Regions from separate parts of the Rossellomorea sp. DUT-2 genome, predicted to be linked through region 3. Evidence: riboswitches for the same ligand, from Rfam matches in the RefSeq annotation. Region 3 holds a riboswitch; each other region holds the start of a gene.
The links. Region 3 has a riboswitch for lysine ahead of lysA (diaminopimelate decarboxylase). Riboswitches for the same ligand answer to the same signal wherever they lie in the genome.
Positions count from the first base shown of each region.

Region 1 (10,291 bases), on a different contig from region 3:
TTACGAAAAGTAGGGAAGAAGGGAAGGCTTTTAGGGGTTGCCCATCTGGTCGATTCCATGGGGTCTGACGTGGATACGTTCACAGCCGTCATGCATAACGATAAAGCGGATCCGACAATCATGAAAAAAGCGAAGCATATCATGAAAGAACAAGATCCGGATTTATTCATCGTACAAATGATCGGGACCGATCAAACTGGGCACAGTCGCGGGGTTTTATATGACGAGTATTTGCAAAAGATAAAAGAAGCAGACCGATTGATTGAAGACTTTGTCCAATGGATGACGGAAGAAGGCAAGATGGAAAACACAACATTATTTATCTGTGCCGATCATGGACAGGCTGATGGAATCGGGGGACACGGGCATCTTGATGAAGGAGAGCGATTCGTGCCATTTATCATGCATGGACCTAATATCCAAAAGGGACGCAAAGTAGAATCAAAGCATAGTCTTGTTTCCATGGCCAGCACCATCGCTCATATTCTGGGAGCACCATTCCCGAGCCATGCACGTGGACCTGTATTAGAAGAAGCATTTAGAAGAAAGGAAGAACACCGTGAATAAACAGAAGGTTGTTGTTTTTTTGCCTGCTTATAATGAAGAAGAAACCATCGGGGATGTCATCCGTGACATTCCCAGAGAGTTTCATCCTGATGTTCAAGTGGAAGTACTGGTCGTGAATGATGGGTCGACCGATGACACCGTTAAGGTTGCTGAAGAAGCAGGAGCAGACTATATCGTACATATGGAACGTAATTCAGGCTTAGGGGCGGCAGTAAGAAGAGGGTTAAAGGAATCGCTGCTAAAAGGGGCGGATATTGGTGTCATGATTGATGCGGATGGAGAATATCCTGCATCTCAAATTCCAGAGATATTAGAGCCAATCTTCACAAATCAGTCAGACTATACAATGGGATCACGCTTTAAGGGTACCATCGACGGGATGAGGATCCATCGTCGCCTCGGCAATTATTGTTTCACCTTACTACAATGTGTGTTGCTGAGAACCTGGATTTATGACGGTCAATCAGGGATGAGAGCATTCTCTAAACAAGTAATGGAACATGCCGAAATCATTCATGACTATAATTATGCTCAAGTGGTGACGCTAAATATCATGCGTAAAGGTTTCAGAATGACGGAAGTTCCGATTGAATATAGAGTTCGGACGAAGGGACAATCCTTCATCAAGTTCAAAGCTTATATGTTTAATGTACTTCCGGCGATCGCGAAAGAAATGAAACGGCCTGTTGAAAAAGTGGATATAGAATATAATGTTCACAAAATTTCTGAAACATCGTTTGAAAGCCTTTAAAATCGTATTGACAAGTATAATGATAATCATTATCATTGAAAATACAGGAGGATTTCCATATGAAAAAAAGCCTTTTTTTTAGTCTAACATTGATATTTATTCTCAATTACATATTTATCCCGTCACAGGCGTCTGCTTATTCTTATGGGGATCCAGGAGAAGAGAAAATCGCTGAAGCGTATAAAGAGCTCGAAAGCAGCTTAGAGAATGATGACTGGGATAATGCAAAGAAAATATATGATTCGTATGAAAAGGATTTTGAACTATATTTTTCAAAGGTGCAGCCCGACATTAAGAAAGCTTTCGAGGAAAAAGACAAGGATCTTTTATTAGAAAGCTGGAGAGCCGCATTGATGCTGAATATCGAAAGAAGACTGCATTTTGCTCAAGATCAATTCGACGATTATGGTCAGGCGAAACTTCTTCTTGCCAAAGCAAGAGGGACTTTTAATGTATTGGAACCATTTGTTGTTGAAGAAAAAAGCCAGGAAGAGGCAGATAAGATTTATGCTTCATTCGATACTGCCCTAAATTCTTTGGGAAATCCCGGGTTGTTCGGGATTGGAAGCAAAGATAATGATCCTGATGCTTTCGATAAAGAAGTAGAGTCGATCATCAAAGAACTTCGACCGTTATTTCCGATTCCTTCTGAAAAAGCCGATGAAAGTCATTTAAACGAAGAGAATCTTGGGTTTTTAGATGGAATGGGAGAAGGGGGAAGCTCAAGCTTCTGGCTCTATTTCTCACTAGCACTGATTTTGATTCTTATTGTACTTATTACGATCAATAAACGTAAAAATAAACAGTAATCCAAGGCAACAAAGGGGGAAACAAAGTGGATTTCCAAGCATTTTTGATTACACTGAGAGAGTCTTTAGAAGCCATTCTGATTGTTGGGTTGATTCTTTCTTATCTTACAAGATTAAAAGCAGACAAATATAAGAAATGGGTTTATGTAGGAGTCTTGCTTGCACTTGTATCCAGCTTTTTAGTCGCTTTACTGTTCCAAGTCGTCCTGACAGGGTTCTCGAGTTTTGGAGCTGAAGTTTACTTGAAGGTGGGCATCATGTTTGCATCCGTTTTCCTGCTGACTCATATGGTTGGCTGGATGAGAAAACAGTCCAAAGGGATCAATACGGAAATGGAGAAGAAGATCAATGCGGCCTTAACGGCAGGCAGCGTATCAGCGATGATCATTCACTCATACTTGATCGTCCTTCGTGAAGGTGTCGAAACCGTATTTTTCTTCGCTGCCATCAGTGGAGGAGACGTAACGAAAGTATTCACAAGCTACGGAGCCCTCAGTGGATTATTACTTGCCATGGTTCTTGGATATGCGTTCTTCTCAGGTGCCATGAAATTCAAGTTGAAAACGTTCTTTAATGTGACAGGTTTGCTGATCATGTTCATCGCAGCCGGGTTACTTGTTCAAGGAGTAGGGATTCTTCAGGATCTTGGGATCATGGGCTCTTTATATACAACAGCAGAAGGGAAACCCGCGGAAGTATATAATCTTGTGGAAATTATGCCTGAGCACTTTCAAGATGAACTTCACTATGAGAGAGACACAGGAAATGAGGTTCTGATCAGCGGTCAAGTTGGTCTGTTCATGGCGGCAATGTTCGGCTATAGCCACAATCCAACGATTGAACAGGTGCTTGCCTATTGGTTCTACTTCGGATTCGTATTCTTATGGATATACTTAATCCGAACGGATAAACTTATTAACCCTTTTAATCGAAAGTCCGTGCCTGCGGGGATGGAACAACAGAAAAAGACAATCAAAAAATCGGATGATGTAAAATCAATAAATGCTTAAATCCCCCTGAACCAACTCATGATTGGAAACCTTTCTTATAAAGCCTTACAATAGGCTAAGAAGGTTTTCAAACTGAGTTGGTTTTTATTTGGAGAGAAACAGGAGAAAAACAATGATTGATAAACATTTAAACAAATGGATGATAAGTATATTGGTTGTTTTCAGCCTGTACTTTATATACAGACTTATATTGCTTCCGCCCTATGCATCAAGCTGGGACGAAGTCGATTATGCTCTGGGCGTGATTGAATTTGATTTATTGAAGATGCAGCCTCATTTTCCAGGGTACCCTTTTTTTATTTTCGGGGGAATGATGGTTCGCATCTTTATTGATGACCCGGTTCTATCCCTTCAGATTTTCAATACGATTTTGCTGGTTAGCTCGATTCTTCCTGTTTATTGGCTATTTGGCCAGTACCTTAAGAGAAAGAAAGCCATCATTGCGACGCTTTTCCTTTTTTCCCTTTCTTATCCGAGTGTGATGACCGTTCAAGCTATGAGTGAAGGTGCTGCCATCCCGGTATTATGGTGGTACTTATGGAGTCTGCACCGGGCTGTCATACGGAAGACGAAGGATGCGGCTGTCCTTCCCATTCTCCTATTTGCCATCTTGATGGGTATACGATTATCCTATATCGGTTTTGGTGCGGGGATCCTCTACTATTGGTTTGTGTTTTGGAAGGAGAGTGGCAATGGTTCAGAAAAAGTGAAAGCCATCGCTTTTCATCTGACTCTTCTCATACTTTCACAAGGGGTGTGGCTATCGGCACTGGCTGCCAATGCGGGGAGCCTTCAGACCCTGCTACAGATTGCCTTTGGTTTTACCGACGGACACTTTACGGAATGGGGAGGAACGGTAGAGTCCGATACAGGATTATTTGAAAGGTTATGGAATTATATATTTATGAATATAGGCTGGAACGGATTATTTACACAATCACTTTCTATTATGGTCATCACGGCGCTTCTATTTATATTAAGTGTAAAAATGTCTGGAAAGTGGACTAAACCTGGTACAGGCACTATATTGCTCCTGATTGCATTTGGCTCCTATTTTATCTGGGGGTTAATTGCACAAAATATTGAAAAACCGAGACATATTCTGCCTCTGGCCATAATAGCAGGATTTTTCTTGTTAATAGGATGGATGGAAAAACTCAATGCAATGAAAATCATCACTCTGAGTCTTTGGTTTATTTTGCATATAGGAACGAGTGTGGGCGTATTGAACGATTATCACTCTTCTGCACCCGCCGTCTACAAAACAGGGTCATACTTCACAGAGCAAAATGAGAAAAGTCCGATTGTGGTATACACATGGGAAGAAACTAGAGTATACTCCTATCTGGATGCATCTTACTCACATAAGCGTGTGTTAACCTATTCTCAATTCCTTCAGGACATTCAGCATACGAATAAAGAGATCTACCTGACCGGAGCAGTGGTTAAAGGATTCAAACAACAGGGTATTGAAAACCTTGATGAAAAAATAGAAAAAGTCCAAGTATTCCATTCACAGGAGCTATTCGATCCTGTTTATTCAACCATCACCGTCTATAAATGGGCAGACAAGAAGGGAGAGAGACGATGAACCCTACCATTACGAATAAATTAGCTCTATTACCGGATCAGCCGGGATGTTATTTGATGAAAGACAGACAGGGTACGATTATTTATGTGGGGAAAGCAAAAGTTCTGAAGAATCGTGTACGCTCTTATTTCACCGGCTCTCATGATGCCAAGACTCAACGGCTGGTAGGTGAAATTGAGGACTTCGAATACATCATGACCTCATCCGATCTGGAAGCCCTTGTCCTTGAAATGAACCTGATCAAAAAATATGACCCTAAATACAATGTCATGTTAAAGGATGATAAAAGCTATCCGTTTATCAAGTTAACGAACGAGAGACACCCGAGGCTTATTACGACCCGCAAAGTCCAAAGGGGGAAAGGCCGGTACTTTGGTCCGTATCCTAACGTAGGAGCTGCAAATGAAACGAAAAAGCTCCTGGATCGACTGTATCCGTTACGAAAATGCACCACCCTTCCTGATCGGGCCTGTCTTTACTACCATATGGGTCAATGTCTGGCTCCTTGTATCAAAGAAGTAAGCAAAGATACATATAGACAAATGACTGACGAAATTTCCAGGTTCCTGAATGGCGGATACAAAGAGATCAAGAATCAATTAACGGTGAAAATGAATGAAGCAGCAGAGAATCTGGAATTTGAGAGAGCGAAGGAATTTCGTGATCAAATCCTTCACATTGAAGCGACAATGGAAAAGCAAAAGATGACCATGACCGATTTCACTGATCGGGATGTGTTCGGATATTCCGTTGATAAAGGCTGGATGTGTGTACAGGTATTCTTTGTACGTCAAGGTAAGCTCATTGAACGGGATGTGTCACTCTTCCCACTCTACAATGAACCCGAGGACGAATTTCTGACTTTCTTAGGTCAGTTTTATTCGAAATCCAATCATTTTAAGCCAAAGGAACTTTTTTTACCTGAGGAGATTGATGAAGAATTGGCGGCTAAGCTGATAGAGGTGAAAATCACCAAGCCTAGACGGGGAAAGAAGAAAGAATTGGTCAAGCTTGCGGAAAAGAATGCGAAACAGGCACTTGAAGAAAAGTTCGCCCTGATTGAAAGAGATGAAGAGCGGACGATTAAGGCGATCGAACGTCTAGGGGAGCATATGGGCATTTATACTCCCTTCCGTATCGAAGCATTTGATAACTCGAATATCCAAGGTTCGGATCCTGTGTCTGCGATGATCGTATTCCTTGACGGAAAGCCTGCGAAGAATGAGTATCGAAAGTATAAGATTAAAACCGTGAAAGGCCCTGATGATTATGAATCCATGAGGGAGGTCGTTCGCAGACGGTATACGAGAGTTCTAAAAGATGGTCTTCCTTTACCGGATCTCATCATTATCGATGGAGGAAAAGGGCAGATTGAAGCGGCGAGGGATGTCATTGAGAATGAGTTAGGGTTGGATATCCCGCTTGGCGGCCTTGCGAAAGACGATAAGCATCAGACGTCGGAACTGCTGTATGGGAATCCATTGCAAATCATCCCTCTGGGAAAGAGAAGCCAGGAATTCTACTTGCTGCAGCGGATCCAGGATGAAGTCCACCGATTTGCCATCACCTTCCACAGACAGCTCAGAGGAAAAAGCGCCTTCCAGTCCACCCTTGACGATATTGACGGCATCGGACCAAAACGAAAGAAACAGCTTCTTAAACACTTTGGCTCCATGAAGAAAATGAAAGAAGCCAGTGTGGAGGAATTTGTCGAAATAGGAATTCCTGAAGCTGTTGCAAAGGAATTGGTGCAGAAATTAAAATAGGGAATGTTAGAAATCAATGGAATGCTATTGAATAAGTTATTATTAGGTACGTGATGTTTATTGTTTGGTGTAGAAGTAATCCTTGAATTAGCAGAGTTGATTGGAGCGGAAGGTGCTCGACTCCTGCGGGAAACGCGTGGAAGTTGAGACCCCACAGGGCTTTAGCCCGAGGAGGCTCAACCCACGCCACGCGGAAAGCGAGCACCTGCAGCGGAAATCAACCACCGCATGCTCATTCAAAACAGCTCACGAATGAATAATAAAATGAAATATTGTTTCAATTAGACATTGAATCAATATTTCCCCTGTGCTATAATTAACGAAAATTTATAACATTATCACTTTTTAAAGTGGTGATAGAGGTGCGAACTTCAAAAGTACAGGTAAAGAGGAGTATGAGCTCTGTTGAGATGCCTGGAAAGGGGAGATTCGCCGAAGTGGTTTTGGTCTCATGCTGATTCCGCTGGTTCTACGTTTAAGAAATGTAGGATTGTCAAGATGATTCAATCTTGGAGAGCTATCTCACAATGCCCATGAACCTATTTAGTATGTTCTGCTGTATGTTCATTAAGCAATGAGATATTATTCTCATTGCTTTTTTTATTATCCAGCGCAGGTGATGAACCTGTTCCATGAACGTTTTAGGATGATTGTGATTGTACTCTTCACCATCAAAAAATGAGTCTTAACGAAGCACTCGATTGAGAAAGAGGGAGAAGCTGTGAGTATTATTGTTCAAAAATTCGGTGGGACTTCAGTAGGTTCTGTGGAAAGAATTCAAAATGTTGCGTCAAGAATCGCAGAAGAAAAAGAAAGAGGAAATGATGTTGTGGTCGTCGTATCCGCCATGGGGAAAACGACGGATACACTCGTTGGATTGGCAAGGGAAATTACATCGCAGCCAAGTAAGAGAGAAATGGATATGCTTCTTTCTACAGGAGAGCAGGTCACCATTTCGCTTCTCACGATGGCCCTGATTCAATCCGGACATGATGCCATCTCTTTCACAGGCTGGCAGGCAGGGATCGAGACGGAATCCGTTCACAGTAATGCAAGGATCACCAATATTCATACTGAAAAGATGATGAGTCACCTTCAATCGGGAAGAGTGGTGATCGTAGCAGGATTCCAAGGGATGACTGAAGCGGGGGAAATTACAACTCTCGGTCGTGGCGGATCGGATACAACCGCCGTTGCGATCGCGGCTGCCTTGAAAGCAGAACGCTGTGATATTTATACAGATGTAGACGGGGTATACACAACGGACCCGCGTTATATTAATGGAGCACGAAAGTTACCGTCCATTTCCTATGATGAAATGTTGGAACTGGCTAATTTAGGGGCCGGAGTCCTGCATCCACGGGCAGTGGAATTTGCCAAGAATTATCAAATTCCGTTAGAGGTCAGATCCAGTATTGAAAAAGTTGAAGGAACGTATATTGAGGAGGAAGCAAGCATGGAACAAAACCTGATCGTGAGAGGCGTAGCCTTTGAAGGGGAAATCACCCGTGTAACTGTATTTGGACTAGGAAACGCATTAACGGGACTATCTTCAGTGTTTACGACCTTAGCCAAAAATCACCTGAATGTAGATATTATCATTCAAAGCCAGACCGATCAGAATACGACCAATTTATCATTCTCTATTAAAGAACAAGACTTGGAGGAAACCCTTGCTGTTCTGGAACGGAACAAAGAGCCATTGGGCTTTACCCATGTTGAGCATGAAAGTGAGCTTGCAAAAGTATCAATCGTCGGCTCCGGTATGATCTCCAATCCAGGGGTGGCGGCGGAAATGTTCGAAGTGCTGGCTCAAAACGACATCGTGGTGAAAATGGTCAGCACGTCTGAAATCAAAGTATCGGCAGTCGTAGACGAGAAAAATATGCAAAAAGCAGCAGGCGTCCTACATACTGCCTTTAACCTGGACGCGGTGAAGATGGAAGAAATCACGTTATAATACTAAAGTAGCAATGAAAGGGACAAGTGAAAAAGGGTTGCCCCATCGATTGGGGCAACCCTTTATTAAAGTATTAGTTATAGGTTGTGCAGGGACTATTCTACTTTATCTTTCTCGTCCCATCTTACAATCACTTTCACTGACTGACTTCGTTTATGTAGTTCGTCGGCAGCTTCTGCCACACACTTCTTTTGTAACTGTACTTGTTCGGCTAGAAAGCCCGTTTCCAGTTTGAATGTTACATCCGACTTTAAGGCAAGGCGTCGTTCTAACACCGGTCCGCTTATTTCATAGGTCATCTCATTCTTTTTTTGTTCCAGCAGTGTAAGAGTTCCCCAGCCGGCTTCAGCGAAGAACGATATCAGTTCCTCTGATGACTGAAGGGGGAATTTCCGAGAGAGCTGTTTTCCACCCCAGTATAATATATCGGGAGTATGCTTTCCTAAAATTTCTGGAATCAATATGTCACGTAACATTTCATATCCGAAGATTGGAACGGACGGTTGTTGTACTTCTTCTTTTTTCTGTTCCAAGTAAATCCCCTCTTTCTATAAAACTATTATATACATGAAAAGGGGATTTATCATCCCATACCTTGAAAAATGACCTTGGGATATTTTGGTGATATAACTTTTATTTAAAATTTATTTGAATTTTCGAACATTTAACGGGACGATACCTCATCTTTTCTGTTATCAATAAATTGAAAATATTTTTGCGGTATTGTCGAAATTATGTATACGTTTTCTTGACGCTTCCACTCCTTGGGAGTAAAATGAACATGTCACATTATTGTTACAATATAAAATATGTATCGTCGTCTAGTCATTCTAAAAATGCATTAGAAAACGAATTCATATTTTATCATTAAGGGGGGTAAATCATGGCTGGAAATCGAGAATTTAATTATCGCAGGCTTCATTCATTGCTAGGTGTTATTCCAGTTGGATTATTTTTAACACAACATTTAGTCGTGAACCATTTTGCCACTGGCGGGGAAGAATCATTTAACCAGGCGGCACACTTCATGGAAAGTTTACCTTTCCGTTATATCCTTGAAATTTTTATCATCTTCCTTCCATTGTATTTCCATGCAATCTACGGAATTTACATTGCATTCACTTCTAAGAACAATGCAAGTAAGTTTGGCTATTTCCGTAACTGGATGTTTTTACTTCAACGTGTGTCTGGAGTAATCACATTTATTTTTGTTACTTGGCATGTATGGGAAACAAGAGTAGCAGCGGCATTTGGGGCTGAAGTGAACTTTCAAATGATGGAAAACATCTTATCTAATCCATTTATGCTAGGGTTTTATGTGCTGGGTGTTCTTTCAACAATCTTCCACTTTGCGAATGGTTTATGGTCATTCTGCGTGAGCTGGGGAATTACAGTTTCACCTCGTTCTCAATTAATTGCTACATATGTTACGATCGGAATCTTTGTAGCGTTATCGGTTGTCGGTATGCGTGCAATTTTTGCCTTCGTATAAGAAGAAATAGATACGAGTCTAATAGATTAAATAAGTGCTCTCGAAGTATGGTAGGAAAAGGAGTGAGTCACGATGAGTAAAGGCAAAATCATCGTTGTCGGTGGCGGTTTAGCCGGCCTGATGGCCACAATTAAAGCAGCAGAAAAAGGAACGCAAGTAGATTTATTCTCACTGGTACCCGTTAAGCGTTCTCACTCTGTATGTGCACAAGGTGGTATTAACGGCGCCGTTAATACCAAGGGAGAAGGAGACTCTCCTTGGGAACATTTTGATGATACAGTATATGGTGGGGATTTCTTAGCGAACCAACCACCCGTTAAAGCAATGACTGAAGCGGCACCGGGG
Region 1 is NZ_JBQPEO010000002.1:835,524-845,814, reverse strand. Features, by position in the region: gene ACOSV2_RS10060 (alkaline phosphatase family protein) at 1-567, shown strand, start outside; gene ACOSV2_RS10055 (glycosyltransferase family 2 protein) at 560-1,318, shown strand; gene ACOSV2_RS10050 (hypothetical protein) at 1,378-2,127, shown strand; gene ACOSV2_RS10045 (FTR1 family iron permease) at 2,154-3,137, shown strand; gene ACOSV2_RS10040 (hypothetical protein) at 3,250-4,728, shown strand; gene uvrC (excinuclease ABC subunit UvrC) at 4,725-6,494, shown strand; lysine riboswitch at 6,844-7,022, shown strand; gene ACOSV2_RS10030 (aspartate kinase) at 7,216-8,454, shown strand; gene ACOSV2_RS10025 (YslB family protein) at 8,550-8,987, opposite strand; gene ACOSV2_RS10020 (succinate dehydrogenase cytochrome b558 subunit) at 9,338-9,946, shown strand; gene sdhA (succinate dehydrogenase flavoprotein subunit) at 10,019-10,291, shown strand, end outside.
Region 1: linked by a shared signal. The riboswitch ahead of ACOSV2_RS10030 (aspartate kinase) and the one ahead of lysA (diaminopimelate decarboxylase) in region 3 are both predicted to bind lysine.

Region 2 (10,291 bases), on a different contig from region 3:
TCCCCAATCCCCAAGGATAAAGTCGTATTTACTTAAGATGTCGCTATATCTTTCCTTAAATGCTTCTTCGTTGAATCCGTCTCTAAATTCTTCAACGATTTCGTAGCATGTATTCTGCACACAAATCATCTTGTCCACCCACTTTCATTTCCTTATCTTAAATTATAACGGATTGTCCATTAATTACTATGAAAAATTGTCATAAGAGATGGTCACCCTATCAAATAGGGGGTGTTTAACTTGAATAAATTCATTCTGGGTACAACTGTACTAAGTATTGCGCTAATCGGAACTGCTTGTGATGGAATTGACACGGCCAATGAAGAAATGTTTCACAACAATGGAAATACCATTAACGTGAATGACCGGGAAGACCTGTACAACGAAAATAGCTGGACGAAAAAAGGAGCTCACCGCGGTGAGGACTTCGGCTATGTTCGGCAACAGAAAAGTCCCACAGGTGGACAAACCATTTCCACAAAGGATATGTACAGCATCGATCGGGAACAAGTAGCCGACACCATCAGCAAAATGAGTGTCTCTCTTCCAGACGTCAAGGATTGTTCCACTCTTGTCACTGACGAAGAAGTGCTGATTTCATACGTGACTGACAAAAAGGATAAAGACGGCCGCTTTGAAGTAGCCGACCAAGTAAAGAAAACAGCCATGTCGGTTATTCCCCGTTGGTACCATGTCTATGTGACCGATGACAAGAGCCTGATGCGCAATGTTGAAAACCTGGCTAAAATGGATAGCGACAGCCGTAACGCCAACACAGCCATTGATGATACCATCAACCTTATGCTTCAGGATTCTCCTCAGGGAAGAAATGTAGACGCAGGTGAAAATCCAAATGGTGAAATGACATCCGAGAAATACGAAATGCAAGACGATGATGTCCACAAAATCAACAAAGACCGCCAAAAGCGAAAAGATAACACAGATAACATGGTCGATTAATTAGAGAACAGAAGCTCTTTGCTACAAAAAGGACTGACTGTTAGAGATCTTCTCCTTCAAGTCAGTCCTTTTTTATATGAAAAGTTATGCCTTTTGAACTTCTTGCTCACCGGCTGCTTGTCTTGCTTTGGCAGCTGCATTAACTTGCTCATCTGCATGGTAGGAAGAACGAACGAGGGGTCCTGCTTCACAGTGACTGAAGCCTTTTTCCATCGCTGCTTCACGCAGTTCAGCAAACTCATCCGGGTGATAATATTTCTGTACTTTCAGGTGTTTCTTAGATGGTTGCAGGTATTGACCTAATGTCACAATATCCACATGACTTGCACGCAGATCATCCATTGTTTCAAGAATTTCTTCCTTCGTTTCCCCAAGACCAACCATGATACTTGATTTTGTTGGAATTTCCGGATTTAATTCTTTTGCACGACGCAGGAATTCCAATGTACGATCGTAAGTAGCGCGGGCACGAACTCTTGGAGTCAAGCGACGAACGGTTTCGACATTGTAGTTCATGATGTCTGGCTTTGCATCCATCAATGTCTTGATATTATCGAAAACACCACCCATATCGGAAGGTAATACTTCTATGGAAGTGAACGGGCTCTTACGGCGAATGGCACGAACCGTTTCAGCAAATACTTGCGATCCACCATCTTTCAGGTCATCACGTGCAACCGCTGTAATGACTACATGCTTCAGGTTCATTAATTGAACTGAATCAGCAACGCGTTCTGGTTCTTTCAGATCTAATTCAGTTGGCAGGCCTGTTTTCACTGCGCAGAAACGGCATGCCCGTGTACAAATATCTCCAAGAATCATGAAGGTAGCTGTTCTTCTAGTTCCCCAACATTCATGAATATTAGGACAACGAGCCTCTTCACATACCGTATGAAGGTTGTTCTCACGCATCATTTTCTTCAAGCCCATATAGTTATCATTCGTATTCAGCTTAATTTTCAGCCAATCCGGTTTACGAATGTGTTCATCTTTCTTACTCATACCCCTCATCTCCAATCCTAAATAATTCTGACTTAGGCAAAGAGTGAAACGCTTTCTCAATCGTTCATCTTATGTAAAAAAAGCCATCATCAATATACTTCTTTTGTCACTTTATCATACTAAAAAAGTGAAAACAAGCATGTGATACCCTATTACCATTTATTGATGATTATGAATCCCGATGAACGATACAAACTAGAAGTAGGCCCCTAAAAATGGAGGGATTATTTTGTACAAACGATTGTTCTTAGCCTTTGTCGCTATCTGCATGTTGATAGGTCCTTGTCAAACCTTTGCTGCAGAAAAGCTGACAGACGAACAGATTCACACGAAAAGGATGGAGTTATTTCAGAAAAGCGCGGCTCTGACTCGTATTCCCTGGTATTATCTTGCTGCTATTGATCAGTACGAACGCAGTCTGCGGTTTGCCCGCAAAGATAGGGAAAAGCCCACTTCACTTATATCGATCTATATGGAGCCGGAAAAATGGGTCGGCCCTCTGAATCCCAACCGGGAAGATGACAATCCAGAAACGATCGCCCTCTTCAACGGGATAGGCCGGGATGGAGACTTCGATGGAAAAGCGAGCCTGAAGAGTGATGAAGATATACTGGCTGCTTTGACAGATTTTATATTACGATACGGAATTGACCGGGATAATTTCAAGCTTGCTCTGTGGGACTATTACAAACGTGATAAAACGGTCAGTATCATCATGGGAAATGCAAAAATCTATAAACAATACGATACCATCCATTTAAACCAGAAAGCCTTCCCTCTTCCCCTCAGATTCAACTACAGTTACCGAAACACCTGGGGTGATGCCCGTGGTTGGGGAGGAAGACGCATTCACGAAGGGACGGACCTCTTTGCTGATTATGGTGTACCTGTAAGAGCGACATCGTATGGAATCATTGAGATGAAAGGATGGAACCGATATGGAGGCTGGCGTATCGGCATACGTGACATTAATAATACGTATCATTATTTTGCCCACCTTAGTGGTTTCTCTAAAGATCTTCATATAGGTCAAGTGGTGGAACCGGGAATGGTTATTGGCGGTGTTGGGAGCTCCGGATACGGCCCCCCTGGGACATCAGGGAAATTCCCTCCTCATCTGCACTACGGAATGTACAAGGATAATGGTTTGACGGAATGGTCATTTGATCCTTACCCTCACTTACGCATGTGGGAACGTCAGGAGAGAATCAAAAGCAAAAAACGTTAAAAAAGCAGACAATGGTTAACCCATCGTCTGCTTTATCTTTTTTCTCTTTACACCTGTTTTTTGGATTTGGAAACAGCGTTAATGATACTAGCTGCTAATCCACCCCAGATGATGACCATTCCTACAATCATCATTGCAATTGCACTACCAGTCATGTTAGCCAACCTCCTTATAGCTTTCAGCTTCTGTTTTCGCATGCCAGCGTTTGAATGAGAAGGCAACACCTGCAAGAATTGCGAATCCTGCAACAAACCATCCGCTGTAAAGGATGAAGGCATCTGAGTAACCTCCATAGTTTCCAGTTTCAGTTTCAAATTCTCTTAATAAATTCATTTTGAATAATCCGAACATCATCCATCCAAGAACGATTGGTGTGATGACGCCTAAGCATATTTTCCACCAGGCACCAAGCTGAATATCGGAAATTCCATTAGCGTGAGATTGGAAAGCACCTAACTTGCGCAGGAACCAGGCAATCACCACCACTTCAACTAATCCGGCGAATGCTACGCCAAACTGGTTGATAAAGTAATCTGCTGCATCCAGGAAGAGTAATCCGCCCTGAGTGGCAAATAAGATCGAGATGATCGCAGAAAGACCTCCACCGAATAGAACAGCTTTGGTACGGGAAATTCCGAACTTTTCAGAAACCCCTGCTACATAAGTCTCTGTAATCGAGATAAGTGAGGACAGCCCCGCTAACACTAGGGAAGCAAAGAACAAGAACCCGAATAAACCGTTAAGAGCCGGGAATTCGTTAATGATTTGCGGGAATACCACAAACGCCAATCCAACTCCCCCGCTTACTACTTCCTGAACCCCTACACCTTGAGATTGAGCCATGAAGCCTAAAGCAGCAAATACTCCAATACCTGCCAGCAATTCGAACCCTGAGTTACTGAAACCCGTGATGAATGCGTTATTTGTAATATCCGATTTCTTAGGAAGGTAACTGGAATACGTAATCATAATCGCGAATGCGATGGATAAGCTGAAGAAAATTTGTCCGTAAGCCGCTACCCAAACACCAGGGTCAGCTATTTTGCTGAAATCCGGTTTGAAGAAAGCATCTAAACCATCCAATGCTCCAGGTAATGTTAAAGCGCGAACAACAATTATTAAGAATAAAATAACTAGTGCCGGAATAAAGATCTTATTCGCTACTTCGATTCCCTTCTTTACACCTTTGAAAAGAATCCCTAATGTAATCACCCATACCAATACAAGCGGAATGAATACTCCAGGAACGATACTGCCTGTCTGACCGGGATCAACCGTCAGCTTCAAATAGTCATTGAATAAGAATGACTCTGTATCCTTCCCCCAACCTAAATTGAAAGAAAACACACTGTACGACATCGCCCATGCGATAATGACGGCATAATAGGTAGAAATGACAAATGCGATTAATACTTGCCACCAGCCAAGCCACTCTGATTTCCTATTCAGACGGAAATAAGATAGTGGTGCCGACCCACGGTACTTATGACCTAACGTAAATTCAAGCACTAATAATGGAATACCTGCTGTAAGAAGAGCGAATAAATACGGAATAAAGAATGCTCCTCCACCATTTTCATACGCTACTGCTGGAAAACGCCAAATGTTTCCCAAACCGATTGCTGATCCAACAGCAGCTAGAATAAATCCTGCTCGTGTTCCAAACTGGGCACGTTTCTCCATGTTGGTTCCCCCCTAGTTCTTTTCAACTACCATATTAAGGTATTCGAAATTTTTATATTTTCAGATTATTTATAATCTACAGTCAGTATAGCTAGTTCCAAGGCAATTGTCAAAGCTATTTTGAAGCATATAGAGAGATTTTTTCTAATCGGGACAGGTACTATTTCACTATAAGAATTTTGTCGAACCATGAAGAATTGATGATCGGAAAGGTTGAGTTGGGTTTTGGGATACCACCACGTGTTTTAGTAGATACCCTGACATCAATACGAATACATACTAAAAAACCAGAAGCCGATAAGCTCCTGGTTTTTCATTTAATTATTGTTCTGAAACAGCGGGTTTTGCTTTTTCACCAAACAGAAAAGCGAATGCGACGATTAATATGATCACAACACCGAGACCGAACAGCGTACTTCCAGTGAATCCTAATACAAGGTATCCAATCGATGCAGCAACCGCTCCGATTAATGCATATGGAAGCTGTGTAAGAACGTGATCGATATGGTTGCTTCCTGCTCCTGTAGAGGAAAGGATGGTTGTATCCGAAATTGGAGAACAGTGATCTCCCAATACGGATCCAGCTAAAACAGCTGCCATCGCAGGAAGTAAGATGCTTACATCTGTCGCTGCAGCAATTTCACCGGCGATCGGAAGTAAGATTCCGAAAGACCCCCATGAGGTTCCCGTCGAGAATGCCATGATTCCGGCAACTAAGAACAAGATGACAGGAAGTGCCTGCATCGGTAAGCTTGATTGTTCAACCAGACCCGCAAGGTACGTACCCGTTTGCAATTGATCGATCAATGTGACGATCGTCCAGGCGAAGATAAGGATGTAAACGGCTGGCAGCATGGATTTGATCCCTTCCACTACTGCTGTTCCAACGGCTTTCCCTTCGATTCCTTTCAAGCTGACTTGACGAAGGAAGAAAATCAGTGCAACAAGGAGACCGAATAACCCACCATATAATAATGATTTCGTTACATCTGTATTTTCAAAAATCGGCAGGATGTCAAACGATCCTACTGCTTGATATCCTGTCCAGAGCATCATTCCAATCGTACCGATAACAAGAGCTACAATTGGCCAGACAAGATCACCTACTGATCCTTTCGAGCTGACAGGCAGATCATTCTTCAATTCGCCTGGAATCTCTTTTTCAGGATCATAAAGGGCTCCCGTTTCAAGGGCTCTGACTTCATGCTCTTTCATCTTTCCAAAGTCCAGGCCTTTAGCAGCAACCATGATGACAAGCAGGACAGCTGCCCAGACATAAAGGTTCATCGGAATCATTTGAACGAAGGCCGAAAATGCTGTGTACTCTGTGATACTGTGTGTAGCCAGAATCGAACCGATAATACCGATGATGTACGCTCCCCAACTTGAGATTGGAGAAACGACACAAATGGGTGCCGATGTCGAGTCGATGATATAGGCCAGTTTCGCACGTGAAATTTTGTGACGATCCGTAATGGGTCTCGAAACCTGTCCAACGGCAAGGGCGTTAAAATAGTCATCAATAAAAATTATGATACCTAAAACGGCTGCAAGAAGCTGCGCCCCTTTTCTCGTTTTCACACGTTTCATCGCCCATTCACCGAATGCGCGGCTACCGCCGGAAATATTCACAAATGCTGTGATGACACCAAGAATGAGTAAGAAGAAAATAATATAGACATTCCAGGTGTTGAGTGCTCCATCTGCGACAAAGATGCCTTTAAAGGCGTCCCACATAAAGCTTAATGTTTTCGTAATTGAGAAATCTGCTAACAGAAAGGCAGACGCAACGATTCCTACTCCCAGTGAAAGTAGAACCCGTCTCGTAAGTATAACCATAAGAATGGCTAAAAGGGGTGGTAATAGTGAGTAAATCGTGTTTTCCATAATGTCCTCCTCCTATTTGATAGGGGGGAACCATCGTAGCATGATAGAGGATAATAAAAAAAGGCAACGATAGAGAAGCTATCATTACCTTAGTAAGTAATTTAAGTGCTCCATCACGATCTGTAGCTCCCCATTATAGAGATTCCCCTATAATGACAGTGTTATCCTTCTTCAAGATAACCCCAGCAAATACACATTCGACATGTATATTTACTTCGGCAAAAGTTCCCTTTCATCTGTTCTCACAGTTGTCATTCTCAAACAGCTTACTCTTGAACTCTGCGCCTCTACCCCATCGGACTGATGATGTGGTGTGTTATAAAATTTTCTTTATTAATATAACAAACTATCATTCTTTTGACAACTTTTTTTCTTGACTAATTTGTGGGAATTTCAATGGAAGGACTGGATTCTCCTCCACCATTGTTATAAAACTGCGGTACATCCAAGTGAACGGTACCCATGGCAACAAGGATATCCTGCTTGATGGTTTCGGTTTTCGTTGCAAATGGAATGATGATCTGGACATTGACTTCAAGCTCCACAAACACTTTCACAACGGCATTATTAATTCCGAATTGCTCTACCGTAGTTTTAATATCAGAACGGACATCTCCGATCGAATGGAAGCGAATCGGCACTTTTGGACCAAGGTTACCGAGTAACACGTTGTTGGTCGCTTGACCTAGAGGCACCGAGTAAGTGATCCCTTTCGCTGCTTTAGACTTTCCTTCATCAATTTCCACTTCGGTAATAAATTCAAGGTTTTCTAAATTTCCCTCTTCTGCTTCTTGCAGGTTTTGTTGAACTAAGTTGGTGATTTCTGCCTGAACCCGGTTGATGGTTTGAGTATTATATTTAAATGAAACAATGTCGCCTTCTGTATTCTTTACTTCTTCGGTTATATCCGAAATATCAAGAACATCGGCAATTTTTTTGTTTATCGCTTTATTGATAACCAACGTACCGATCCTACTGGTTTGAGTTTCAGCATACGCAAGCAGTGTCGGTTTCAAACCTTTGTTAATGATCCACAATCCGAATCCAGTCGAAATCATAAAGAATAGAATCGTGATGATCATCACATAACGAAAAGGCAGCGGCCCTCCTCTTCGGGGTTTGTATGTTTTAAACTTTGACAAAAAAATCCCCCCTTACAAGCTATTTGTATGCAAAGTAAGAGGGGTTTAACGCAAAAAAATTATTTAATTTTAAGAGATTGGGGTTCATAATCCGGATCAAATCCGGTAATCACCTTATCTAATTCCGTACTTAAATCCATGGCATAAGGCGTTTGTATTTCCTGTCCATCTTCTTCGATGATCCGAATCACCGGTCGATCCGTTACACCTTTATTTTGATCGGTCACAATTCCTTTTCGGCCATCATTCAGCTCGACAACCATCCCATTCGGATACATGGCCACAGAAGACCTGAAGGCTTCAATCACATTTGCATCAAACAGAGTACCGCTTCCTGCATATAATACCTCCAGCGCTTGATGTGGAAGCATGGCTTTCCGATATACACGATTTGACGTCATAGCATCGAATACATCGGCCACCGCTATGATTTTTGCAAAGGGGTGGATATCCTCACCTTTGATCCCTCGTGGATAACCAGATCCATCAAGCCTCTCATGGTGCTGGTACGCACAGTGAGCAATGATCAGGGACACAGAATGAAGCTGTCGCAAAATCTCAAAACCGTGTTCTGAATGCTTCTTGATTTCACCAAATTCGTCTTCTGTCAGCTTCCCTGGTTTCAGCAGAATTTCCTCCGGCACAAGCATCTTACCGATATCATGTAAAATTGCCCCCACGCCTAACTGCTCGAGCTGTTTAGTAGACAGTTTAAGTTCCAGACCTATGGATAACGTATACAAAGTCACATTAAATGAATGGTGAAAAATATAGGAGTCATATGTGAAAACATCCGTCAAAATGGTTAGGAGATCATGATTCGCCTTTACTTCAGACAAGACTACATCAATCACCTGCTTCAATTGCTTGGCACTATCTTCAATCATGAGCACACCAGGTGGCGCTTTCGATGCGCTTAGTTGATGAAAGGCCATCTCAATATTGTTTACAGCTTGCTGTCTTACCTTACTCGAAACGGTTCCCTTTACTTGGATTCCCTTCGAAAGGGAGTCTTCAATATAGACATACTGAATACTAAGCTCCTGCAATCTGAAAATCATGCGTTCTGTAATCGGAACGTTATCATGAATTAAAGCTTGACCTCTCATATTATATACGGTTGTAGCTAGAACCATGCCCGGTTTCAAAGCCCTAGTTGATATAAGCCTCATAGAATTCTCCTATGTAATTCTTTCATTTTTCGACAAAATTTCCTAGTATCTCCATTATAAAGGATAAAAACGTTCTTGCAAGGTGTATTTCCAGATATATTGTTAATTATTCATGAAAGAATATAAAGCAGGTGTTGATATTCACCCAATAAAAAAACCAGCGCTTTCAAAAAAGCAGCTGGTTTTTTTAACACTTATATCATTTTCAACAATGCATCCCGGCCGGTCATGCCCGGTGTGATGCCGCGATTTTCTGCCTCATAGGTGATGGATTCCAGAGGGGCATCCAGGAGCTGGTCGATTGTTTTTACACCGACGGCTCTTCCTGCAACGATTCCTCTGTCTTTCAATTTCTCATTTAGTAACGCTACGTCCAGTGCTCCACACATTATATATCCTATATCACTCGTCACAACGAGGAGATTGGTCTTGGGCAGTTCAACAGAAATCGCTAAAAAGGTATGTCCCTGAATGGTAATCGGAGATACATTCATCATGTGTCATCGCTCCTTTCCCTCATATGTATGACGTGAGGATGGAAACGGTGATACATTTACTGCTTTAATTTCCACTGGAGGATATCCCGTAAAAACTCAGGCATAAAGTATTTTTTCCCGAGCCTTTGAAGGTCTGGAAAGAAGTGGCCAAACGTGAACATATCAGGTAAGGCAAGCCTGTATATCTTCTGTGGATCAATCGGGTTGTGATCGATTAAGATTTCATGGCCTTTGAATTGAATATTCGTATATACAAACCGGCCCATCACCTTGCCTCTGAACCCTAATCCCTTTACTTGAAGATGCGGCCATTCCTCATTAAATGTTTGTTTAATGATTTCCTTCAGCTCTGCCCCCTTCATCTCGATGAGACATGGATTGATGGGATGAGGCAAAATCCGGTGCAGATCCTGTTTCGTCACTGCCCCCTCCTTCAGTCCATCAATGAGTAAGCCTGAATTGAGGAAGGCACAATCAGCCTCGCACCATTCAGCAAGAGCATCACATAACACATTCGGAAGTGTTGAAGGATTAAACCAATCCACTGGCAGCGGTTTGGCAAGCTCGGTTACTTCCTCCCCTAACAAATCCTCTCCTTCTTGATACCACTCGAGATTTTCCTGCTCTTCCTTTTCGACAAAGGGAAGCTCCTGCTGTTCATAAAGTTGCGCTTTTTTGCCGACAATCTTTTTATTGGCAGTGTCAACCTCAATCATCATA
Region 2 is NZ_JBQPEO010000004.1:398,787-409,077, reverse strand. Features, by position in the region: gene ACOSV2_RS17275 (YutD family protein) at 1-129, opposite strand, end outside; gene ACOSV2_RS17270 (YhcN/YlaJ family sporulation lipoprotein) at 241-960, shown strand; gene lipA (lipoyl synthase) at 1,045-1,962, opposite strand; gene ACOSV2_RS17260 (M23 family metallopeptidase) at 2,231-3,190, shown strand; gene ACOSV2_RS17255 (methionine/alanine import family NSS transporter small subunit) at 3,238-3,345, opposite strand; gene ACOSV2_RS17250 (sodium-dependent transporter) at 3,347-4,873, opposite strand; gene ACOSV2_RS17245 (Na+/H+ antiporter NhaC family protein) at 5,195-6,760, opposite strand; lysine riboswitch at 6,876-7,058, opposite strand; gene yunB (sporulation protein YunB) at 7,138-7,902, opposite strand; gene ACOSV2_RS17235 (HD-GYP domain-containing protein) at 7,962-9,074, opposite strand; gene ACOSV2_RS17230 (YunC family protein) at 9,269-9,571, opposite strand; gene ACOSV2_RS17225 (bifunctional metallophosphatase/5'-nucleotidase) at 9,628-10,291, opposite strand, start outside.
Region 2: linked by a shared signal. The riboswitch ahead of ACOSV2_RS17245 (Na+/H+ antiporter NhaC family protein) and the one ahead of lysA (diaminopimelate decarboxylase) in region 3 are both predicted to bind lysine.

Region 3 (10,291 bases):
CCGATGACCGTTTGATCCGTCCGACAACCGAGGCTCAAAAAGCGAGGCTCTCTTATTCTTATCTTGCCAAGGCGATTGCCGCAGCGCTATTGTTTGACAATCCTGAGGATGAACAAGCGATGGAAATTGAAGGTATGATCAAGGAGCACGGTCCGGCTCATGTGCTGAAAGAAGTGAGCGGACTGGATGAGGATAGTGAGATTGTGAAGGAAGTTTTGGTGCAGTATGAAGGATTGAAGAAATAAATTTGAGGGGCTGTCGAATTCGATTCGACAGTCTTTTTTTATGAGTTTGACGCATAAACCCCATCCGTGTCTTTTCTGTGACGCTCCTGCATCCACGCCACTCCTGCCATCACTCACAATTCCATCAGATCCCTTATTTTTCATCAAAAAAAAGATAGATTTCCCCTCATCCCGGGTGTAAAATATATTAAAATACACACGCAGGAGGAAACAACCGAATAAAATCCACAGTTATGCCTATTGTTGCGATCGTTTTTCCAGATTGGAAGAATACAAGAATGCTTCCACTAACATAAAAATTCAGAATGTTAAAAATACGATAAGAGGTTGATTAAAGTTGACAATGGATACTACTGAAATAGTTGTAAAGGAACAAACGATTTTTCACCATACAGGAAATAAGATCAAGACGGAAGACCGTGATATTCAGATTATCGCGAAAGTGGAGGAGCCGCTGATCGTCGTTCTTGGCAATGTGTTGAGTCATGAAGAATGTGATGAACTCATCCAGTTGTCAAAGGAGCGGGTGCAGCGTTCGAAGATAGGAAATACCCGTACCGTCGATGAACTTCGAACGAGCAGCAGCGTTTTCCTTCAAGAAGGCGAACATGACGTTGTGACAAGAGTGGAAAAGAGAATCTCACAAATTATGAATATACCTGTCGAGCACGGCGAAGGTCTTCAAATCCTTAACTATAAACCGGGTCAGGAATACAAGGCCCACTTTGATTTCTTCTCGGCCTCATCGCGGCCGGTGAAGAATCCGAGAATCAGCACCCTTGTCATGTACTTGAATGACGTAGAGGAAGGCGGGGAAACGTACTTTCCGAAATTGAATTTCTCTGTCTCTCCCCAAAAGGGGATGGCGGTCTACTTCGAATATTTCTATGATAACCAGGAGCTGAACGATTTGACGTTGCATGGCGGAGCACCGGTTGTCATCGGAGATAAATGGGCTGCGACCCAGTGGATGAGAAGAAAGGTCTTTAAATAGAACTAAAAGGAGGCGCATCCAGGATGCCCCTCCTTTTTTTAGCTGACCGATTTAACGGCTTTGACGATTCCGGTATTCATTTTTTTCACGTTTATGGTGTGGATGATCATTCCAGCGATGATCAGAAGGATACCGGTCAGGGCGAAACCTGATGGAAATGGAACGGACAGGATCGCCGCTTCTCCTATGATGACAAACAGGATCTGTGTCGATTGGGTCGCTTCCACTGCGGCAAGCTTCCCGGGATTGTGCCTCGCCTGATTCGTCGCGATGAAGAACAGGGACGTCGCAATCACACCTGAACATATGGCGACGATAAAGGATTGTGTCACCTGCGGCGTGCTGGGTGCCCCAACCTCGAAAAACGCATAGCATCCAACAATCAGCCAGAAAGGAGTGCTTGCGATCGTCATCCCGAGCACACGTTGGAAGGTATCAAGCTTTCCGCCGCACACCTCCATCATCTTCCGGTTTCCAAGTGGATAAGCAAAGGCTGCGATGATCACAGGTAAGACCCCAACGGTCATTTCAGAAAAGGACAATCCACTGGCATTTTCCTGTTGAATGAAGAGAACGCCAACTAAGATGATGGAGGATATGGCCAAAGCTCTTTTTTGAATGGAGTGCCTGCGTCTGACCGGTCCTGAAGTATAAAACAAAGGAGCGAGTAAGATGCCTGCAACGATGGTAAACTGCCACGTACCCGCTACAAGCCAGCCCGGCCCATATGCTGCCGCATAGGTAATAGGACCATAAAAGAGGACAAACCCGACAAAGCTCCACGTTAGCCATTCGAGTGGTTTCTTCTTCATTTCAATCCAGACTTGATTTATATTCTTCCTTAAACCTACAATAAGAAAAAGGAAAGGGAGCATGAACAGGAATCGCAGTGATGAACTCCACATCCAGCTTCCACCAGCGAGCTCCATGGACCGGTTCAGAATAAAGGTGACGGCAAAGAACATAGATGAAATGACACCGAGAGCAAGCTCTTTGATGATGAACACTCCTTTCCAATACATATACTATAGTTTATTTAATATATATTATAATATACTTACATACATTGTCTATAGAAAGAGGTAGGATTATGAGTAATGACGGTTTGACTTGGCAGGACCCGGAAAAATTGGCTCGGCACGTCGGGATGACACTGAGACATATACGACATGAGCGTGGGCTCAACCTCCAGGATCTTGCGGCTATGACCGATGTCAGCACATTGACTTTGGGCAAGATTGAAAGGGGAGAGGCGAATCCATCTTTGACGATCATATGGAAAATCGCGAATGGACTCGCGATCCCCATCTCGGCCCTTCTCGTGGAAAAACAAGAAGTCCAGATCTCCCGGAAAAATGAAGGGAGTAAAGTGATCAGTGCCAATGAGTCCTTGACCCTGGAGCCGATGTTTACTTCCTCTGGCTACAGCTCATTGGAAACTCACAGGGCCTTCCTGAAACCGGACAGTGAGTACCGTGCCGACGCCCACCAGCCCGGGGTGATTGAATTTGTCACTGTTATGGAAGGAAAAGTACGTGTGAAGGTGCAGGATGACGTATTCGAGCTCGGTCAGTATGACTCGATCAAATTCCATGCGGATAAAGGCCATAGTTACATTAATAGGGAATCAATTGAAGCGGTCCTCCACTTTGTGATGATTTATACGGGACGGGCAGATTGAAGCTTATCGAGAGGGATAAGCTTCTTTTTTAAGTGAAAAACCTTACGATGGAAGATAAAAAAGGTTTTTTTCAAACTTTCTTTGGCTATTGGATTCTTTTCATTCAATCTTGGAGGCGGCTGACCCCATCCATTCAACTTAATTGCGTCGAAATCGTCCATGATTGCGTCGTTTTCGGGATGAATTGCGTCATGATCAAATTTATTGCGTCGATTTCAAAGTAATTGCGTCGTTTCTCATAGTTTATGCGTCTTTTTGAAATAAATGGTAACCAACCTTACTCTACATAGCAAGACACCCCATTAAAATCCCTTGAAACTTTTCCCACCCCACCCGACTCTAATGAATGACAGGAGGTTAATCAATGGATGTGAAACTCGTGAAAAAAGCAATCAAAGGGAATGAACAAGCATTTGAAAGGCTGATCCACTCAGAAAGCGAGAAGCTGTACCGGACTGCATTCCTGTATGTGAGAAATAAAGAAGATGCCTTGGACGTTATGCAGGAGACGGTTTGCAAGGCATTTACGTCGATATCCCGGTTGAAGAATCCGGAGTACTTCAGTACCTGGCTGATCAAGATCCTGATACATACGGCATACAGTTATCTGAAAAAGCAAAGCAGGCTTGTTCTGACGGGGGATGATTTTCTCGCCAATGCCCTCACTACAGATGAAACGGATGTAGAGGGGCGGATCGATTTAATCACGGCCATGGCATCCTTGAATCAGCACTATCAAACAGTCATTATCTTATTTTACTTTCAGGGTCAGTCAATCAAGATGATTTCAGAAACAATGGATACGCCTGAAGGGACGGTTAAGACGTATCTTCACCGTGCGAAATTGGAATTGAGAAAGCTGTTGGAAGGAGTGAATCAGTATGGACAAAAAATGGTTTGAGGAAGAAATGAACAGTATCGAGGTACCAAAGGAAGAGGTTTTTGAGGCGATTTCAATAGGGATCCAAGAAGGCAGAAAACAAAAGGTCCGGAAAAAAACGGCCAAGATAAGTGCCGCCTTTATCACAGCTGCTGCCTCCATGGTACTCGTATCGGGCTTCCTATTCTCACCTGTGAACAATGCACTGGCTAAGTTGCCTGTACTGGGTGGCATTTATGAAAAAGTCGGTTCTGATGTCGGAAAAGAACTCTATTTCAGCGATAAAGTGACGGAAGTTAATCAGGCTGCCACCTCAAGCGGCGTCGATGTGACAATCACAAGCACATATTATGACGGGAACGTTATCGGAGTAACCTTCAAGGCGAAGGGTGATGACCTTTCCATCGAACATATGGACGAAGGAAATCGTCCGGTGAGTGGCTATAGCTACCACCTCTTCGACGGGAAGGATCAGAAACAATGGGGATCGGGAAGTTCGGGTCTTAAAAAAGACGGGGATGAGTTCATAGGCTCGATCGAATTTTATCGGGATGGGAAAGAACCGCCGGAAAACTTCACCCTTCCGTTAACGTTTACCCATATGGCAGATGTGAACGGTACCTGGACCTTTGATGTACCGGTTGAGAGGATTCCATCTGAAACGATCCATACAGATATAAGGACAGATTCGCAGGATGGTAAATTTGAGCTGCAAGTGACATCCATCACTAAAGGAAAAGCTACCACTACACTGGAGTATACATATTCGGTGGAGTCTGAGAAGGATACGGTAAATCTGGTCGTGTTTGATGACTTAGGGAACCGGTTATCAAAGTCCAGTGCAGAGACACTAAATATCAAAGAAGTTGACGGTGATTATCAAAAGACTGTCAGGGAGCTGTTCACTAGTAAACTCAGTGATAAGGCACATTCGCTGAAGGTCCAAGCTGATATGGAGCTAGTAGATGAAGACGGCATCATCACACTAAAGGATTCACCTCCATTCCAGATGAAGAGTTCACGTTTTGGTTATCAGGTAATGGTACAAGATATCCAAAACGAAAAAGGGAAGGTGACAGTGGACTTCACCATCGATGCCATTAAAGAAGAACAATTCAAACATGATATTTTAGAGAATTTCGCTCAATTCGTTCAGGTGATCCCATCACAAGATATAAAAAGAAATGCCAAGAATGAACTGGATTATAATGAGATGTTGAATCATATGATCAGAAGTGATAAAACGAAAACAGTGGATAAGGGTACTCTCCGTTTTCAATCCACTTTTACATTGTCTCAGGATGCCAACCTTGAGGACTACTCTCTAATTGTTCCATTCGAGACATTGAGCAGAAATGATGAGCCGCTCAAAATGAAACCGTTCGAAATCAATCTGAAATAAAATGATCCACGAAATCCCCGGGCTATCTTCCGGGGATTTTGCCTATTTCTCTCTCAAAAACCAATTGACAAACTTTTCAAGAGAATGGTATAGTAATTCAAACAAAATAATACGTCACTCTCTGATAATAGAGGCGCGAGGATGATGAGTACCTTCTTTGAGAATAATGGATTCTGAGATAAGTTGGGAAAGGCAGATCGCCGAAGCAGAAAATAGCCAATTCTATTTTTTGTTGGGCCAGCATTGAAGAAATGTTGGACTGTCACAATGCAAAAGTTGTGGAGCACTATTGAAGAGATGTTAATACATTGTCTTCATCTTGTTTCCGTGAACTTTGATGAAAAACCGTATGAGCATCTGCTTCATACGGTTTTTTGTGTTTTTTAGAGAGTCTAAAGGAGTTTAGGATATGAGTACAGTTGATGTGAATGTAAATGGGGATCTTGAAATCGGTGGCATGAGTACGGGTGAGTTGGTCGAAACCTATGGGACGCCTTTAATGGTATACGATGAAGGAATGATCCGCGGAAATGCGAAATTGTTCCGGGATGCATTTAAAGAAAGCGGATTGCAGTACCAGGTGGCTTATGCGAGTAAAGCGTTTCTTTGTAAAGAAATGGTGCGCCTGGCGGAACAAGAAAACCTATCCCTGGATGTTGTCTCAGGCGGGGAATTGTATACGGCATTGGAGGCAGGCTTCCCTGCAGCACGCATCCATTTTCACGGGAACAACAAGTCCGAAGAGGAGCTGCTAATGGCTCTTGAAGCTGAAATTGGATGCTTTGTCGTCGATAGTTTCCTCGAACTTGAACTGCTGCATGACCTGGCAAAAGAGCGGGAGCAAGAGGTTCAGATCCTGATCAGGGTCACACCGGGCGTGGAAGCCCATACCCATGAGTACATCACGACGGGACAGGAGGATTCGAAATTTGGATTCAGCATTTCCAATGGACAGGCGGCCACTGCGATTCAGCTTGCAATCAGAAAGCCTTACTTCTCATTGCTCGGCCTCCATTCCCATATCGGATCCCAAATCTTTGAACGGGAAGGCTTTGATCAGGCGATCCAGGTATTGGCTGATTTCATGCAGCGGATCCGGATTGATTTAGGCGCAACGATGCCGGTGCTGAATATCGGTGGTGGATTTGGTGTCCGGTACACGGAAGAAGACCAGCCCTTGCCGATTCCAACTTATGTGAAATCTATTACCGATAGTGTGAAGACCTATTTTGCAGAGAATGAATATCCTCTCCCTGAAGTATGGGTGGAGCCGGGCAGAAGCATGGTAGCAGAAGCGGGGACTACGTTGTATAAAGTTGGTTCAAAGAAAATCATTCCTGATGTGCGCACATATGTAGCCATTGACGGGGGGATGACGGATAATATCCGTCCCGCTTTGTATCAGGCCAAATACCATGCGGTCCTGGCCAACCGTCCGCAAGAAGAATGCACGGAGCTTGTGAGCATCGCCGGCAAGTGCTGCGAATCAGGTGACATGCTCATCTGGGATTTGATGCTGCCGCCGACGAATTACGGTGATATCCTTGCTGTCTTTAGTACAGGGGCTTACGGGTATTCCATGGCGAGTAACTATAACCGTATTCCCCGCCCGGCCGTTGTGTTTGTAAAAGATGGGGAATCACGGGTCGTAATTGAACGTGAATCGTATGCAGATTTAGTTCGAAATGACCGGTAAATAGGGAGGGCTTTCCTTTCGGATTGAAATAAAATTGAAAATAACAGAAATTACTCAAACAATCCTGTGCAGGTGAAAGAGGATTTCAGTCGATAAGTAAAGGTTTCGTACATTGGGAAGGCTTGCGTCTAATGAGATGCAGCCTTCTTTTTCATCTATTTATAAACGCTATTCCGAACCCAACTCTCAAAATGTTTTTTCCCTCTATTATTCTGACTACAAAAATGGAACAGGATACGACCCTTTTCAATATCATTTCACGGGACTTTAGGCAGGTTGAGATATGCTAATTGGACTGTACTCATCGCTTACCGAATATGGAGCTGAAACTTTTACAGACCGAACGTATACGATGGAATGATGCCCTTCAAATGCTCCCTTAGCTTGTTACATTGTCAGAATGGCTCAGCACCTTCTTATATCATTTTTCATAAATAAGTTGAATGGAAATCAATGGTCACTTTGAGAATAGTTCTCTATTCCCTGAAAATAACCCCTATTGAGAAATGACTGTACTGAGACTTACAATTTAATTAGCCACAGACATACAAAATTACTCCTAGAGAAACAAGTTTGCATCCAGGGAGAGGCAGGCGACTTTGTAAAAGGTAGGTGATCACGGACAGAATCTGAACCTAGTAGTCTATTTCTTTATCTGCATTTTATAGGACTACATACCTTCTTTATTTTTCCCTCAGCAAGAGTCTACTCATATGAATCAATCAACTGACGAAATGAATAGAATAGGAGAATGTTCATGAAAAAACTTAACGTGAAGCCACTTCTGGTTGGATCGATTGCTGCGACGATGATTTCAGGTTCGATGTTCCAGGTAGATGCACTCGGTATCTCTTCCAAGGGGAAGGAACTCGAGGAGTCTAATGTTGATAAGAATGAAGCCATCGAAGGGGAACATTCCATCACCCTCATCACTGGTGATGTGGTAAAGGTGTCGACCCTTCAAAATGGCAAACAAATCATCAATGTGGAGCCTGCTGACAAGAATGGCGAAGGTGTCCGGGTCATGACCATCAAAGACGAAACATTCGTATTCCCGAACTCCGTCATGCCTTATATGGCCGCAGGAAAAATGGATGAAGACTTATTCAATATTACGAAATTGATAGAGTATGGGTATGATGACAAGAATCAAGCGTCTGTACCTGTCATCGTAGAATACAAAGAAACCAAGGCTAAGACTTTCCCAGCTGTTCCTGCTCCAAAAGGATCCAAGAAAGTGAGAGACTTGGAAAGTATTAATGGAGCGGCCCTTTCTGCAGAGAAGAAGCAGGCAGCAACATTCTGGAAAGACGTCACTGTTCAAAGCGAAAATATTGAATCGGAAAAAGTACCCCAATTTGAATATGGCGTCGATAAAATCTGGCTGGATGGTCGTGTAGAAGCAGCCCTTGATCAAAGTGTGCCGCAAATTGAAGCGGATTCCGCTTGGGAGCAGGGGTATACAGGAGAGGGAGTGAAGGTTGCCGTACTTGATACTGGAATCGACTCGGAGCATCCGGATATAGCAGGGCAGATTGATGATGCTGTAAGCTTCGTACCTGGTGAAGAAGTGAAGGACGTAAACGGTCACGGTACCCATGTTGCTTCTACCGTTCTTGGGACAGGTGCGGGTGATGGTAAACATAAAGGTGTCGCACCTGATGCCCGCTTACTGGTAGGGAAAGTTTTAAGTGATGAGGGATTCGGACAGGATTCCTGGATCATTGACGGAATGGAATGGGCTTCTGAGAATGCAAAAATTGTCAACATGAGTCTTGGAAGCGATATGCCGAGTGATGGGACAGATCCAATGGCAGAAGCAGTGAATCGATTGACAGATGAGAATGGAACTTTATTCGTCATTGCTGCCGGTAACAGAGGCGGGGAAGGTACAATCGGTTCCCCTGGTGCAGCAGATTCAGCCTTGACGGTTGGGGCAGTGGATAAAGCGGATGAACTGGCGTATTTCTCTTCCAAAGGTCCGCGCTATGGGGATATGGGACTTAAACCGGATCTTTCAGCTCCAGGTGTGGGAATCGTGGCGGCTCGTTCCCAATACTCCAGTGGGACCGGAGATTACAAAAGTTTAAATGGTACATCAATGGCGACTCCTCATGTTGCAGGTGCAGCAGCCATTTTATCAGAAAAATACCCTGAATGGGATGGAACAACATTGAAACAAGCTCTGATGAATACGACAAAGAAGCTTGATGGTTACCAGCCTTATCATGTCGGAACAGGACGTGTGGACGTAGCTGCCGCCCTGGATTCACAGGTTAGAGCAACAGGTTCGGTCTCATTCGGGTTCTTTAAATGGCCTCATGATCAAGCAGCTCCAGTAGAAAAGGTAGTGACCTATACAAATGATAGCGAGGAAGAAATCACTCTTGAACTGGAATCAACTTTTACAAATGCGGAGGGAGAAGAGGCACCAAGCGGCATGCTGACGGTCTCTGATCAAACCGTTACGGTTCCGGCAGGAGGAACGGTGGACGTGAATGTAACACTCGATTCAACACTTGGAGAATCAGGGTCACGCTACCAAGGATTCCTGACAGCCAAAAAGGACGGATCAGAACTTGTACGTACGACGATGGCGATGGTCAAGGAAGGGGAAAGATATCCTCTTACATTGAATGCAACCGATCGTGACGGATCGAAAGGACAGGCTTATGTCGTACTGTTCAGTGAAAAAATGGAGCCTGAAGTAGTGGGCGTAGATGGAACGCTCGAGCTTCGATTGCCGCCTGGCACATATTCTGCCATGTCGCTCATGGATGTGGATGCAGAGACGGATCATGCAGGTGTAGCACTGGTCGGTAATCCGGAAGTGAAACTTGACGGACCGAAAACAGTCGAACTTGATGCACGGAAAGCAAAGGAAATCAAAGTGGTCGTTCCAAAGAAAGCGGAAGCGAACTATAAGCGTCTGGAATACCACCAAACCATCGGTGAAATGCCGATGACAAGTCTATACCTGATGCCTGTGTGGATTGATAAGCTATATGCTGTTCAGACTAAAGAAGTGAAGAGTGGGTATTTTGAGCAGCTGACCCGCTGGCGTTTGACCAAACCGACGTTGTCAATTGATTTTAAAGGAAAAGAATTGGATGATATCCCATTTGCGGGTAGTACCCTATTGGATGGAAAGTATAATCTGTCCGCTGTGTATGCAGGGAAAGGGAGTACAGCTGACTTTGAACGATTGAAGGCAAAAGGAAAAGCGGTCGTAGTTGATCGAAATGCAGAAGTGAGTGTGTCCCAACAAGCTACGAATGCTGCCGAAGCAGGAGCGGAACTTGTGATTATTGTGAACAATGAAGACAAAGAATTCAGTGTATATGCGGGGACTCCTGACTATACGGATAATCCTGTTGCCGTTGCAGGAATCAG
Region 3 is NZ_JBQPEO010000003.1:667,237-677,527, forward strand. Features, by position in the region: gene ACOSV2_RS14335 (mannitol-1-phosphate 5-dehydrogenase) at 1-245, shown strand, start outside; gene ACOSV2_RS14340 (2OG-Fe(II) oxygenase) at 589-1,239, shown strand; gene ACOSV2_RS14345 (DMT family transporter) at 1,278-2,237, opposite strand; gene ACOSV2_RS14350 (helix-turn-helix domain-containing protein) at 2,330-2,920, shown strand; gene ACOSV2_RS14355 (sigma-70 family RNA polymerase sigma factor) at 3,285-3,821, shown strand; gene ACOSV2_RS14360 (DUF4179 domain-containing protein) at 3,802-5,202, shown strand; lysine riboswitch at 5,323-5,499, shown strand; gene lysA (diaminopimelate decarboxylase) at 5,612-6,898, shown strand; gene ACOSV2_RS14370 (S8 family peptidase) at 7,656-10,291, shown strand, end outside.